Regions from separate parts of the Ruegeria sp. HKCCA5491 genome, predicted to be linked through region 1. Evidence: riboswitches for the same ligand, from Rfam matches in the RefSeq annotation. Region 1 holds a riboswitch; each other region holds the start of a gene.
The links. Region 1 has a riboswitch for cobalamin ahead of GOV88_RS15265 (DUF1636 family protein). Riboswitches for the same ligand answer to the same signal wherever they lie in the genome.

Region 1 (4,494 bases):
CACAACAACCGCCCCAAGCAAGAGTGTCAGGCCAAAACGGCCCATATTAGTTCAGGCCCGGGTGCATCGCGTCGGCCATTTTCGAAATCGCCGCGATATTTGCGGGTCCGGGGGTCAGTTCTTCGTAACGTAGGCCAATCCAGCGCTCGTTCCTTACCGCGTCGGTCTGCGACATCACGGGGTGTTCCTGCAGAAACTTGAACGTGTCCTCCGCGCCGTTGCCGGTCTGATAATCCAGCAGCACAAGAAATTCGGGGTTCGAAGCTGCCACAGCTTCCCACGAGGTGCGGCCCCAGCTTGTGTCCATGTCATGAGTGACATTCGCACCACCAGCTGCAGCGATCATCGCGTCAGGGATGGCGAATTTACCTGCGGTAAAGGGCGCGTCGGCTGGTCCATCCAGCAGGAAAACACGGGGTTTTGGCAGGTCCGCAGTCTGCGCCTGGATCGCTGCCAGTTCCTCTTTCCAGCCGGAAACCAGAGCCTCGGCCTTGTCTTCAACATGCATGACCTCGCCCAGACGAAGCACATCATCAAACAACAGGTCCATGCTGGCCTCGGGACGCTCCTTGTCCAGATGCACACAGCTTTCCGTTAGGATCATTGTCTTGATGCCAAAGGGTTCCAGCGTGTCGGGCGTCACGTCGCCCCCCGGCTTCATCCCATAGTACCAACCCGCGAAGAACAGGTCAGGCTCTACCGCCACAAGGTTCTCAACAGTTGGGTATTTCGGCGCAAGCTCGGGGATGTCACCGCGCAGCGTGTCAAACTCGGGGCTGGTCTTGTACCAGCCGGTGATGCCGGTCAGACCCACGATCTTGTCCTGCAGACCCAACGCAAAGGCCATGTCGGTCATGTTCATATCATGCACAACCAGACGCTCGGGCTGGGTGTCGAACACCAGCGGCGCACCGCAATTATCAACCGTGACTTCGTGCGCGACGGCACCACCTGCCAAAACGGTGGTCAACGCCACAGACAAGATCTGTTTCATTCAGAAATATTCCTATTCATAAGTTGTTATCGAGGTTTTTCGGATATCCAGCGCCGGGATCACGCGCCCTTCGTGGTGAAAGCACAGGTAATCGACGCCAAACGTGTCACTAACCCTGTCCGGGGTCAGCACATCGGCGACCAGCCCAAAACCAGTCAGCCGTGTATCTTTCATCAATGCCACATGAGTGGCAAATTCTGGGATCATCACCAGATCATGCAGGATCATCACCACAGTGATTCCCAGTTCAGCGACCAGCGACAGCATCCGCCCCTTCGTGTCTGGATCCAGATGGTTGGTGGGTTCGTCCAGAAACAAAAGCGTAGGATTCTGGGCCAAAGCACGGGCGATATGCGCGCGCTGGCGTTCCCCCCCGGACAGAACGGCCATCTTTTTTTCGGCCAAAGCACTAAGCCCGGTGAGGCTCAGGATTCTGACCAGATCCGCGGCGTGTTCCTCGGCAGAGCGGTCTGCACGGATCGGAATCTGGCCCAGCGCCACATAATCCCGCAACAGCAACCTGCCATCCGGGAACTCCTGCTGACTGACCACGGCGATCGTCCGCGCCCGATCCCGTGCGGACATCTGTTTCAGGCTGCGTCCGTTGACCAGAACATCACCCTGATTCACCTCGTGCGCGCCGCATAACAGATTCAAAAGCGTCGTCTTGCCTGCCCCGTTGGGCCCGGCAATTGCAAGGATTGCGCCTTCGCATAATGTGAATGAGACCCCCTGCAGCAGTATATCGCCACTAAGAACCTGATGGGTCAGATCACGCGCAACCAAAATAGCTGGGTTGGTCATGGACACAGCCCTTTTTGAATTTGGGGCATGCGGGACAGTGTCTTTGTGAACAGTTTTTCCGGACGCTCGGTCGCATTGGTCCAGCCATCTGCGCTGTTTTGGTATTGGTGGGCAAACTCAGTCAGTGCCTGGATATCCTGCGTATCAAGAATGTCACCAAAAAGGTACTGTGCTTTATCGACTGCCTGAAATCCAACAGTCACAGGCCGCGCGCATCCAGCCATGCAATCGACCATGCGGATGGAAAAACCATTTGGCAAACGATCGAACAGCGCGTCGGACAAGCCCTGCGCGTGGGCCTCTCCCTGGCACGTTTTGCAGATGAGAAGAAAATGGTCAGGCGCTGACGGCATGGGTTCCTCCGCCAGCTTCAAAGCGCGGGCAGACAGTGTCGGAAATGTAAACACGATGTGCTCGTGCCATCAAAGCCTCCTTTCAGGACGCCCCGCCCCGAGTTGGTTAACATTTGATGGCAGGTCTCCTGACTTGCGGGTCGATGCTCGGCCATCCTTCCCGGCACTTGGGCCAGTGGGTTGTTGGCGTCGCTCACCGCTTACAGTTGCGGGGGCAGTCACGGACTTGGCGCAAAATGGCGGCCTCACCGTATTCCCTTTTCATCCCTTGGGCGCACCATCGGGAACCATCATCCGAACGAGTGCCCGAGATCACATGTCAGGTCAACGACAATATTGTGGTAGCCAATCAATTTTTGGCAGACGCAAAACCCCATTGACCAATCCAAAGTATAATTGTCCTACACCCCGCTTCGCGACCGCCATCCCGTGAGGCTGAAACCGGCAAACAAAACCGCGGCCACGCAGACGATTGAGGGACCCGCCGGTGTGTCAAACACATAAGCTGAGCGCAGTCCTGCCACGGCCGCGAAAGCCCCGATTGCCGCGGCAATCAATGCCATCGTTTCCGGAGATCGCGCCAGGCTGCGCGCGGCCGCCGCCGGAATGATCAGCATCGCGGCAATGAGCAACACGCCTACAACTTTGATCGCGACAGCAACCGTAACCGCCAGTGACAAAGTCAGGATCAACTGCTCGCGCTTGGGGTCGAACCCGGTGGCGTAGGCCAATTCTTCGTTCAGCGTAGCGGTCAGCAGTTGCGACCATCGCCATACGATCAACGCGACGACCAGCGCGGCCCCGCCCCAGATCACGACAAGATCGGTGCGCGAAACTGACAGTATGTCACCAAAAAGATAGGCCATCAGGTCGATGCGAATGCCCGACAAAAACGACACCGCGACAAGGCCAAAGGCAAGCGACGAATGCGCCATAACTCCAAGAAGGGTATCCATGGCATAACCGCGACCGGACAGCAATGTGACGGCCAACGCCATGATAAGCGCGACAACCAATGCGCCCAGAAAGACCGACATCTGGAAAGCCAGCGACAGCGCAACACCCAGGATCGCAGCATGAGCGGTGGCATCGCCAAAGTAAGCCATACGCCGCCAGACCACAAAACACCCAAGGGGGGCGGCTGCAATTGCCACGCCAATACCGGCGAGCGTTGCCCGCGTCATAAAATCATCAAGCATTATTCTGCCGCTTCGTGAGAGTGGTCGTGGTTGTGATCATGTTCGTGGCGATACAGGGCAAGCGCGCCACCGGTGCCTGTTCCAAACAGGGCGCGGTATTCTGGTGCCGAAGCAACCACGGCAGGCGACCCCTCGCAGCAGACATGACCATTGAGGCAGATCACCCTGTCCGAAGCACTCATCACAACGTGCAGCTCGTGGCTGATCATCAGGATGGCGCAACCGGTTTCCTGTCTCACCGCCTCGATCTGCTGGTAAAAACTGGCCGAGCCTCGCTGGTCTAGACCTTGCGTGGCTTCGTCCAGCAAAAGGATGTCGGGACGATTGATCAAAGCCCGCGCCAGCAATACGCGCTGAAACTGGCCCCCGGACAGTTGGGACATCTGGCGCTTCAAAAGATCCGGCACACCTGCCGCCGCCAGCGCCGCAGCGCAGTCATCTTTTGAAACACGGTGCGTCAGACGCATGAACCTTGCAACCGAGATCGGCAATGTCGGGTCAACATGCAGTTTTTGCGGCACATAGCCGATTTTCAGCCCAGGCTTCCGGGAAACATGGCCAGCAGAGGGATTTGTCGCACCGATGATGGCCCTAAGCAGACTGGTTTTGCCCGATCCGTTCGGGCCAACGATGGTGACGATCTCACCTGCCTCAATCGCCATATCCACATTTTGCAGAACGGTGTTCGCACCGTACCTTACGCTGAGTTTTTCAACGGTGATCAGGGTCATTTCTACGCCTTTTCGGTGCAGTCGGGGCAAAGCCCTTCGGCTTCTACAACCGTTCGTTCAATTTCGAAACCCGCCGCGCGTGCTGCAGCCCCCAAAACACCTTTGGCCGGAGTGGATTGCGCCTCGGCCACGGCGTCGCATTTTCGGCAGATCATGAAGGCCGGCGAATGAGAGGCCCCCGGGTGAGAACAGGCAACAAAGGCGTTCAGTCGCTCAATCTTATGCACGAACCCATTCTGAGCAAGAAAGTCGAGCGCACGATAGGCCACCGGAGGCTGTGACCCAAAGCCTTCCTCGCGCAATCGGTCGAGTATCGCGTACGCGCCCAGCGCGCGATGCTCTTGCAACAGCATTTCCAGAACCCTGCGACGGACTGGCGTCAGACGCAGTCCTTCTTCCTTGCACCGGTTTTC
Region 2 (4,494 bases), on a different contig from region 1:
ACCGATCTGCACATGAATTTGACCGGATTCGACTATTATGCGGACACTCCTGACCCTTCGATCGGCCTGAGCAGAACCGCAAGTCTGATCAAAGCGGCCCGAACGCAGGCCCAGTCTCAAGGGCGCCTTGTCTTGCTGTTCGACAATGGTGACGCCCTTCAAGGTGCGCCCATTGGTGAATGGGCCGTGGCGCAGACCGACAGCCGTCACATCCTGATGCAAGCCTTTGATGACCTTGGTTATGACGCCGTTGGGTTGGGAAACCATGACTTTGGGTTCGGGCTTGAGGTACTGGACCGCATAGTCGCCCAAGCCACGTGCCCGGTCATTTGCAGCAATGCCACCAGAGCCGACCGCCCGGCAAGCTGGCAGGCGCATACGATTCTTGACCGGAACATCAAAATGCAGGGGCAAGATCTGGTTTTGAAAATCGGTGTGTTCTCTGTCCTCCCACCGCAGACAGCCAAGTGGGAAGCGCACCGCCTGCAAGGTGCCGTTTCGGTAGAGGACATCCTGACGTGCGCCCATCGAAAAACGCGGGAATTGCGATCCGGGGGATGCGATCTGATTGTGGCACTTGCCCATACAGGGCTTGGCGCCGCTGCACCCGCGCCCAATCTTGAGAATGCGGCTATCCCCCTGGCAGCGGTGCCCGGAATTGATGCGATCATTGCTGGGCATTCCCACTTGACCCTGCCCGGCTCTGCTCATCAGAGTCTGGAGCATGTCGACCCACAACACGGTCTTGTTCACGGAAAACCGGTTGTGATGCCGGGCGCGGCCGGTTCGCATCTGGGCATCATTGACCTGACGTTGCACCAAAAAGACGCGGGCGGGTGGTCGATTGGGGACCAACATGTGGAACTGCATTCTGTTTCACCAGCGACGCCCGCGGCCCCGACGGAAGAGGACGCTGATCTGAAGCGTCTGTTCGCACAAGCACATAAAGAGACACGGTTGCACTCGGCCAAGCCTGTCGGCGAAACGCGTCAAAATTTGCACAGTTATTTCAGCTTCTGTGCGCCGGACAGGGGGCTTGCGCTGGTCGCGGCAGCGCAAGCCGCCGCGTTGCGCCCCTTCCTAAAAGGAACAACGCACGAGGGCCTACCGGTTCTGTCAGCCGTATCGCCCTCGAAATTCGGAGGGCGCGCAGGGCCACGATCCTTTACCGACGTTCCGGCGGGTCAAATCCGGCTTCGCCATGTCAACGACCTGAACATCTTTCCAAACGAAATGCAGGCCGTCGTGGTTTCGGGCGCGCAGATTAGAGACTGGCTTGAGATGTCGGCTGGCGTGCTCAATCAAATGCACGCAAGTCAACAAATCGACCTGCGGAATTCCGCGCGCGCCGGTTACAATTTTGATATCCTGCACGGCCTTAGCTACCAGATCGACCTTGGTATGCCCGCGCGGTTCGACGCGGGCGGCAATTTGACGAATTCATCGCATAACCGCGTCAAGAATATTCGCCTTGCCGAGCACCCTATCGACGATCAGCAATCCTTTGTTGTTGCCCTCAACAACTACCGGGCCAGCGGAGGTGGGCATTTCCCCTTCGTAGACACCGCAAGGCAGATTCCGTTACCAGTTTTGTCGATCCAATGCATTGTTCGGGATTATGTCGCGGGCCGCCTTCCCGCGGATCCGTTGGCGGATGCGCCGCGGCCATTCACACTCAGACCGCTATCCGGGGCGTTTGCGATTCTCAGAACCAGTCCCAAGGCGCAGCACCATTTAGCTGAATTGCAGACGTATAACCCGTCAGTCATTGGGCGCGATGACGATGGTTTTTTACTAATCCGGCTTACGCTGTGACGGGTTGTCATCCGCAAACGAAATGCATATATCCACCCCTGAGAGGTTGGCGCGGGCGAGCGCCTCGCCAACCTGGTCAGGTCCGGAAGGAAGCAGCCACAACGAGCCCCGCTTGGGTCGATGTCCAACCTCTCACTTCCCCCCACATGCTTAAGGCTATTCCGCGATCCGGCATGAACAAGCCCGCCGCCCTATCGGGAAGACAACCCTGCGTCTAAAGCGGTGACAAAGCCCGCTTGACTCGGACCGATTTCACCGGATAGCGCTGACTTGATGGTTCTCGACCCGGCTTACCGGGAAGGGATGAAAAGGGAACACGGTGCGGTCCTGCCCCGGCGATGCCGAAACGGACCAATGCCGCGACTGCCCCCGCAACTGTAAGCGGTGAGCAATGCCGAGACACCACTGGCCCAACGGCTGGGAAGGTTGGCAAAGCGATGACTCGCAAGTCAGGAGACCTGCCATCTGACTGAAACCGAAACTCGGGCGGGGTGTCCGGGCAGGTCAAAGCCGCACAAAGCGACCTGACCCACGCCCCCCGTCCTTCGCGCGGAGGGCGCACAATGATCTGGAAGACAAAAACGCACGAGTTTTCTGCAACGATTTGTCAGAAAACCGGCAAACCCTGTCCGGCCTTGGCAAGGATGGCACGTGCCATGGCGGACGCGATGGCGACAGCGCAGCCTGTCACAACCAAAGAGTTCGAGGTCGAAGGCAGTGGAGAGCTTTCGCATTGCGCAGAAGGGTGCACAGCACGGTTTCGCGCCCATTCAGATCTGATCAGGGTTTATTGTGGTACGCCCCCGGATACACCGACGACAAAGCTGGACGATTACGCCGACATGATGTTCGGGACCAGCCTGTCGGCCATGCCAACCGGAACGCTGTCCGATATGCCCTGCGCAATGCTCGAGGTTACAACCTTGGGACTGCGTCCCGCGGCTGGTGACCCACAACCAGCCATGGCGTGACGTCAAAGCCCGGTTGATGCCGGTGCCGTGGCCCAAGCCATCTGCGCGTCGGTTTCGACGGCGCACGGCCGGACCGCGCGCAACCGGCGCAGCGCCTTATCCGGGGCTTCACCGCCTTCGACCAGCAAGCGCAACACAATCATGCCGGACCGCCCGCATCCGCCCCGGCAATGAACCAAGACCCGTCCACCCGCAGACAGGACGCGGTGTGCATCGGTGCTGGCGTTTGGCCAATCACACCTTACGTTCGATGACGGTGCGCCAAAATCCTGCACCGGAAGATGAACCCAAGTGATTGCGCGGCTCTGCAGGTCGCGCCCGAGATGGTGCGCTCCTACGGCCTCCAACTCATTGGAAGTGGTCATCGAAATGACCATTGCCGGCCGCCATTGCATGATCCGCTCAAGATCCCCGGCAAAGTCGCCGTGCCGACCTGGCATTTGCGCCAAGCCCAACAGACCGGACCGAACCGGCATTGAGTAAATTTCAAACCTGTCCAAGGTGCGCACTCTGCCAGAAGGAAATGGCTGGGCAAGCCGATACACGCCCACCCGAACCTGTATCCAATGTGCCGCAGTAATCCAAATCGAATTTCATCGCTCCCTGCGGTGGACGTGAGCGGCAGGGGTCACTACGCTGCAAAGCTGATACGAATCCGACAGAGCAGACATGACCGAAACACCAAGCCCCGCCTATCAGGTGCTCGCCCGCAAATACCGTCCTGAAACTTTTGCCGACCTCGTGGGCCAGGACGCCATGGTACGTACCCTGAAAAACGCGTTCGAGGCCGACCGGATAGCGCAGGCCTTTGTCATGACCGGCATTCGCGGTACCGGCAAAACCACCACCGCGCGGATCATTGCCAAGGGCATGAACTGCATCGGACCAGACGGTGAAGGCAAAGCGACAATCGAACCCTGCGGCCAGTGCGAACACTGCGTGGCCATCATGGAGGGCCGCCATGTCGACGTAATGGAGATGGACGCCGCAAGCCGCACCGGTGTGAACGACATTCGCGAGATCATCGAAAGCGTCCGCTATCGTGCCGCCAGTGCGCGCTACAAGATATACATCATCGACGAAGTTCACATGCTGTCGAACAGCGCGTTCAACGCTTTGCTCAAAACCCTTGAAGAACCGCCTGAGCATGTGAAGTTCATCTTTGCCACAACCGAAATCCGAAAGGTTCCGGTGACGGTCCTGTCGCGGTGTCAACGCTTCGACCTGCGCCGGATCGAACCCGAGGACATGATCGGCCTGCTGAAAAAAATCGCAACTGCCGAGAACGCTCAGATTGCCGAGGACGCCTTGGCGCTGATCACTCGTGCGGCGGAAGGTTCGGCCCGGGATGCGACCTCGCTGCTGGATCAAGCCATTTCGCATGGTGCCGGGGAAACCAGCGCGGATCAGGTGCGGGCCATGCTGGGGTTGGCTGATCGCGGGCGGGTGCTGGACCTGATGGACATGATCCTGCGCGGCGATACCGCCGGAGCGTTGACGGAGCTTGGCGGTCAATATGCCGAAGGTGCCGACCCGCTGGCCGTACTGCGCGATCTGGCCGAGATCACGCATTGGGTCTCGGTGGTCAAGATTACGCCGGACGCAGCCGAAGATCCGACAGTCTCGCCTGACGAACGCGCCCGGGGCGTCCAGATGGCCGAGGCCCTTCCCATGCGCATTCTGACCCGGATGTGGCAGATGTTGCTGA
Region 3 (4,494 bases), on a different contig from region 1:
TTTTTGCGCAGATCGCTCGCGGCATGGGCTCAAGGCAGTCGCCTGAGGTTTTCGGCTAGATGTCAGCTAAGCGGCGTTCAGAAATCACTCAGCAATAGACCAGAACAAGCCAGCGTCAGTCTAGGATCTAACCGTCCCCCCTTTAAGAACCAGACGTTGATCCACAACCCTTAGCAACGGAATTTGGAACGAGGGCACTACTTGCAAAATCCATATTTTGATTCGTCTTAGGCGCGCAATCGCCGCTCTCTGCGGAAATTGGTCCATAAGAAACGCTAAAGTCCCATTCTGCGGAAAGTATTTTGTTCTTCGCGCGCCGGTACGTTGCAAAACCCCGGAAACAAAGGCATTTGTAACAATATGTGAATAAAGGCTCACCGCTTGCAAATCCGTGTACACCGGTTCGATTCCGGTACTCGCCTCCATTTTATTCTAAATCATCGACTTAGCTCTGTGGTGCTCGAGTTTAGCACTTAGGCAATAGCGCCCTCCCCGCGCCTAAACCCATCAAGAAATGGGATTTTTGTTCCCGTAGGCCTTACCCTGCTTCTGTTGCTAGAAGAGCGATCCTGCCCACAGGAGGACCGCTGCGCGCCCGGTGGACAAGCGCGCGGCGGCAAGGTGACGGACTTCATGAATAACTAAACGGCGTTGCGACCCTGAGGGACGACCTCGTAACCTGGCTCTTCGGGTTCATCGTCTTCCATCTCGGGTGGAAACCCTGGGGCGCTGACATCCAGCCCAGTCGCATCCTCCAGGCGCCGGATGATGTTCGGCGAAAGCTCCCGCTCTCCGTAACGTGCGATGGCGTCGTCAAAAATGCGGATCATCAGCGGGTTCATTTCAAGCGGAACACCGGCGCGGTCTGCCACCTCCTGAAACAGACCGATGTCCTTTTTCACAAGGTCCATTGTGAATGAGATATCCCGCGATCCGTTCAAAATGACCTGGCTTTCTGTCTCATGGACAAAGGATGTACCCGAAGAGATCTTGATGGCCTCATACGTGGTATTCAGGTCCATACCGGCCGCCTTGGCGGTAACCAATGCTTCGGCGCAAGTGATCAGATTCGCCGTGGCCAGGTAGTTTGTCAGGACCTTCAGCACCGAGGCCGAGCCGAGATCACCGGTGTGCAGGATACGCCGGCCCATTGTCGTCAGAAATGGCAGGATACGCTCAAAGGTATTCCGGTCACAGCCCGCAAAGATCGAGATGTTGCCCGTCGCAGCGCGGTGGCACCCGCCCGACACAGGGCAATCCACCGCTGCGCCCCCGCGCTCGATAACAAGGGCACCTAGCCGTTTGACCTCGGCCTCGTCGGTGGTAGACATCTCCATCCAGATCTTGCCGGTACGGACATTGGGCAGCATCTCTTGCATCACCGCATCCGACGCGGCGGGTGATGGCAGGCAGGTAATGACCGCATCGCAGTCGCGCATCAACTGCGCAGGGTTTTCGGCGGCCTTTGCACCCCGCGCTACAAATTCAGCGACCAGATTGGGATTCAGATCATGTACGGTCAGGTCGATCCCGTTGCGAAGCAAGGATCCCGACAGTTTGCCACCCACATTGCCCAGCCCGATAAAGCCTACCTTCATGCGACATACCTCTCTTGTTTAGGGCATGGCAGCATGACGCTTGCCCCCAAGTCATGCCGCCCAGCGACGCTGTCAGGTCGCTTTTTCACTCTGGTAGCGCAGATATCTGCGAGTCGCTTGACAATCCCCTGCCGGGTGCCGCATGTCCGATCCGTTGGTGTCCATCTGAGGATGGATGAAAAGGGAATGTGTCAGCGGATCTTCCGTGAAACACAGCCGCCCCCGCGACCGTGACCGGAGAGGGTGCCCAAAGCCACTGGCCAAAAAGGTCGGGAAGGCGGGACATCTGACAGGGCTATGCCCCGATATCCGCAAGCCGGGAGACCTGCCAACGCCCGAAGATGTAACCGGACGGGGTGTTCCGGTGTCGGGTCCATGTCGCAACGCGTGGCCCGCATGAGACCCCGTCCCCCACAAAGAGGATTTGGGGGGATGAGAGACGTGACCGATACTGCACCAGTCGAGCTGCTGGTCTGCACCACTTGTCGCCGAGGACTGCCCGTCGAGGACGACGCGCAGCGGCCCGGCGCATTGCTGCACAAAGCCCTTGAACAGGCCACGCTGCCAGAGGGCGTTGTCCTGAAAGCCGTAGAATGCCTGTCGAATTGTGATCAGGGCTGTTCCATCGTTCTACGCGGTGGGCCCGAACGCTGGACGTTCGTGTATGAGCACCTGAATGAAAGCGACCATGTCGAAACCATCGTCGAAGGTGCGACCAAGTACCTTGCGACCGAAGACGGCTTAGTCAAATGGCGCGAACGCCCCGAACATTTCCGCAAAAACTGCGCGGCCCGCATTCCCCCGATTGGAGCCCAGAAATGAGCAACTTGGAAAAACTCCCCGTCACCGTGATCACCGGCTTTTTGGGCTCGGGCAAAACAACTTTGGTTAAGCACCTGATGCAGAACCCGCAGGGCAAACGTCTGGCCGTGGTGGTCAATGAGTTCGGCGATGTTGGCGTCGATGGCGACATCCTGAAATCCTGCTCGATCCCGGATTGCCCGGCAGAGAACATCATGGAACTGGCGAACGGCTGCATCTGCTGCACCGTGGCCGACGACTTCATCCCGACCATCGAAGCTCTGATGGCGCTGGAGCCGCGTCCCGATCACATCCTGATCGAAACCTCTGGCCTCGCCCTGCCCAAGCCACTGCTGAAGGCGTTCGACTGGCCCGATATCCGTTCGAAAATCACCGTCGATGGCGTGATCGCGCTGGCCGATGCCGAGGCTGTGGCTGCCGGTCGCTTTGCGCCGAATGTCGAGGCCGTGGACGCTCAGCGTCTGGCCGATGACTCGATTGACCATGAAACGCCCCTATCCGAGGTGTTTGAGGATCAGATTTCCTGCGCCGATATCATCCTGCTGACCAAGCCGGATCTGGCCGGTCCCGAAGGCGTCGCCAAAGCGCGCGAGATCATCGCCGCCGAGTCCCCTCGCCCGCTGCCTGTGGTTGAGGTTGCCGAAGGTGCCGTGGACGTCCGTGTTGTGTTAGGACTTGAAGCGGCTGCCGAGGATGACATGGATGCGCGCCCCAGCCATCATGACGGTCACGACGACCACGAACATGACGATTTCGAAAGCATCATCGTCGAACTGCCCGAACAGGCCGACCCGGCCGATCTGGTGGCCAAAATCGAACGTCTGGCGTCTGAACTGAACATCCTGCGCGTCAAAGGCTATGCCGACGTTCAAGGCAAACCGATGCGCCTGCTGGTGCAGGCCGTGGGCGCGCGCGTGCGTCATCAGTATGATCGCCTTTGGGAACCGGACGAGGCGCGCCGCTCGCGGTTGGTCGTCATCGCCGAGCATGACGATATAAAGGAAGCTGAAATCCGTGATATCCTTGTGGGTGTGAAAGAGGCCGCCGAGTAAATCATGCACGTCGTCTTCCGCGAAAGCCACGGGCTCGAGGAATCCGAGACCCCGACCGATCTGGGCCAGAGCCCGGCGGATTTGGTGGTGCTGTCTTTTTCCGACAGTGACCTAGGCGCATTCGCGGCGGGCTGGCATCGCGGTGGCGGGCCCGAGGGGCGGATGCCGACCCTGCGGCTGGCCAATCTGACGGCGCTGAAACATCCTCTGTCCGTTGACACCTATGTGGAGCAGACGTTGGAGGGTGCCAAGGGTATCCTGATCCGCCTGATTGGCGGGGTGCCCTATTGGGCCTATGGCTTGCAACAGGTTCTGGCGCTGGCGCAGGCCAAAGGAATTGCTGTGGCCGTGCTGCCCGCCGATGGGCGCGAGGATACGCCGCTGGATGACTATTCCACCCTGCCCGTGTCAACCCTGCGGCGCTTGGCACATCTGTGCGACACGGGGGGCGAGGTCGCAGCACAAGCCGCTTTGGCGCAGATGGCGCTGGCAGCGGGGTTGTATGCGGGTCCGGTGATGGGGGCCAAGACCATCCCCGAATGCGGTGTTTGGTGCCCGGATCGCGGTGTGATCCCAGCAGAACAGGCGTTTTCCGGCCATGCGAAACGCGTTGTGGTCAGTTTCTACCGCGCCTATCTCACATCCGCCGACACCGCCCCCGTGGCGGCCCTGATCCGCAGCCTGCGTGCGCGCGGGTTTCAGGCTGTGGGCCTGTTCGCCCCCTCGTTGAAAGCCCCCGCCGCCGCCGACTGGCTGCGCGACACCATCGTATCGCTTTCTCCGTCGGCGATCCTCAACGCCACGTCTTTCTCGGGAAAGGGCGCCTCTGGTACCTCGCCCTTGGACGCAGCGAATGTCCCCGTGTTTCAGGTCGCGCTGGCCACCTCGCGCCGCAAAGCCTGGGCCGAGGCGGAACGAGGTCTGTCCCCCGCCGACCTTGCCATGCATGTCGTTCTGCCCGAGGTGGACGGGCGGATCAACGCAGGCATCGCCTCGTTCAAGGAACCGGGCAAGCGTGATCC

Region 2: it holds a riboswitch for cobalamin, as region 1 does, so the genes downstream of both, GOV88_RS09160 (hypothetical protein) here and GOV88_RS15265 (DUF1636 family protein) in region 1, are expected to answer to the same signal.
Region 3: it holds a riboswitch for cobalamin, as region 1 does, so the genes downstream of both, GOV88_RS07875 (DUF1636 domain-containing protein) here and GOV88_RS15265 (DUF1636 family protein) in region 1, are expected to answer to the same signal.

What each region holds. Positions count from the first base shown of each region.
Region 1 is NZ_WQGG01000011.1:102,920-107,413, forward strand. Features, by position in the region: gene GOV88_RS15250 (iron ABC transporter permease) at 1-45, opposite strand, end outside; gene GOV88_RS15255 (ABC transporter substrate-binding protein) at 47-994, opposite strand; gene GOV88_RS15260 (ABC transporter ATP-binding protein) at 1,007-1,798, opposite strand; gene GOV88_RS15265 (DUF1636 family protein) at 1,795-2,151, opposite strand; cobalamin riboswitch at 2,252-2,458, opposite strand; gene GOV88_RS15270 (iron chelate uptake ABC transporter family permease subunit) at 2,553-3,350, opposite strand; gene GOV88_RS15275 (metal ABC transporter ATP-binding protein) at 3,350-4,081, opposite strand; gene GOV88_RS15280 (Fur family transcriptional regulator) at 4,084-4,494, opposite strand, start outside.
Region 2 is NZ_WQGG01000005.1:179,648-184,141, reverse strand. Features, by position in the region: gene GOV88_RS09170 (bifunctional 2',3'-cyclic-nucleotide 2'-phosphodiesterase/3'-nucleotidase) at 1-1,815, shown strand, start outside; RNA gene ffs (signal recognition particle sRNA small type) at 1,855-1,953, shown strand; cobalamin riboswitch at 2,073-2,296, shown strand; gene GOV88_RS09160 (hypothetical protein) at 2,379-2,786, shown strand; gene GOV88_RS09155 (dual specificity protein phosphatase family protein) at 2,789-3,286, opposite strand; gene GOV88_RS09150 (DNA polymerase III subunit gamma/tau) at 3,456-4,494, shown strand, end outside.
Region 3 is NZ_WQGG01000004.1:170,948-175,441, reverse strand. Features, by position in the region: gene GOV88_RS07880 (NAD(P)-dependent oxidoreductase) at 642-1,598, opposite strand; cobalamin riboswitch at 1,737-1,946, shown strand; gene GOV88_RS07875 (DUF1636 domain-containing protein) at 2,031-2,420, shown strand; gene cobW (cobalamin biosynthesis protein CobW) at 2,417-3,472, shown strand; gene cobN (cobaltochelatase subunit CobN) at 3,476-4,494, shown strand, end outside.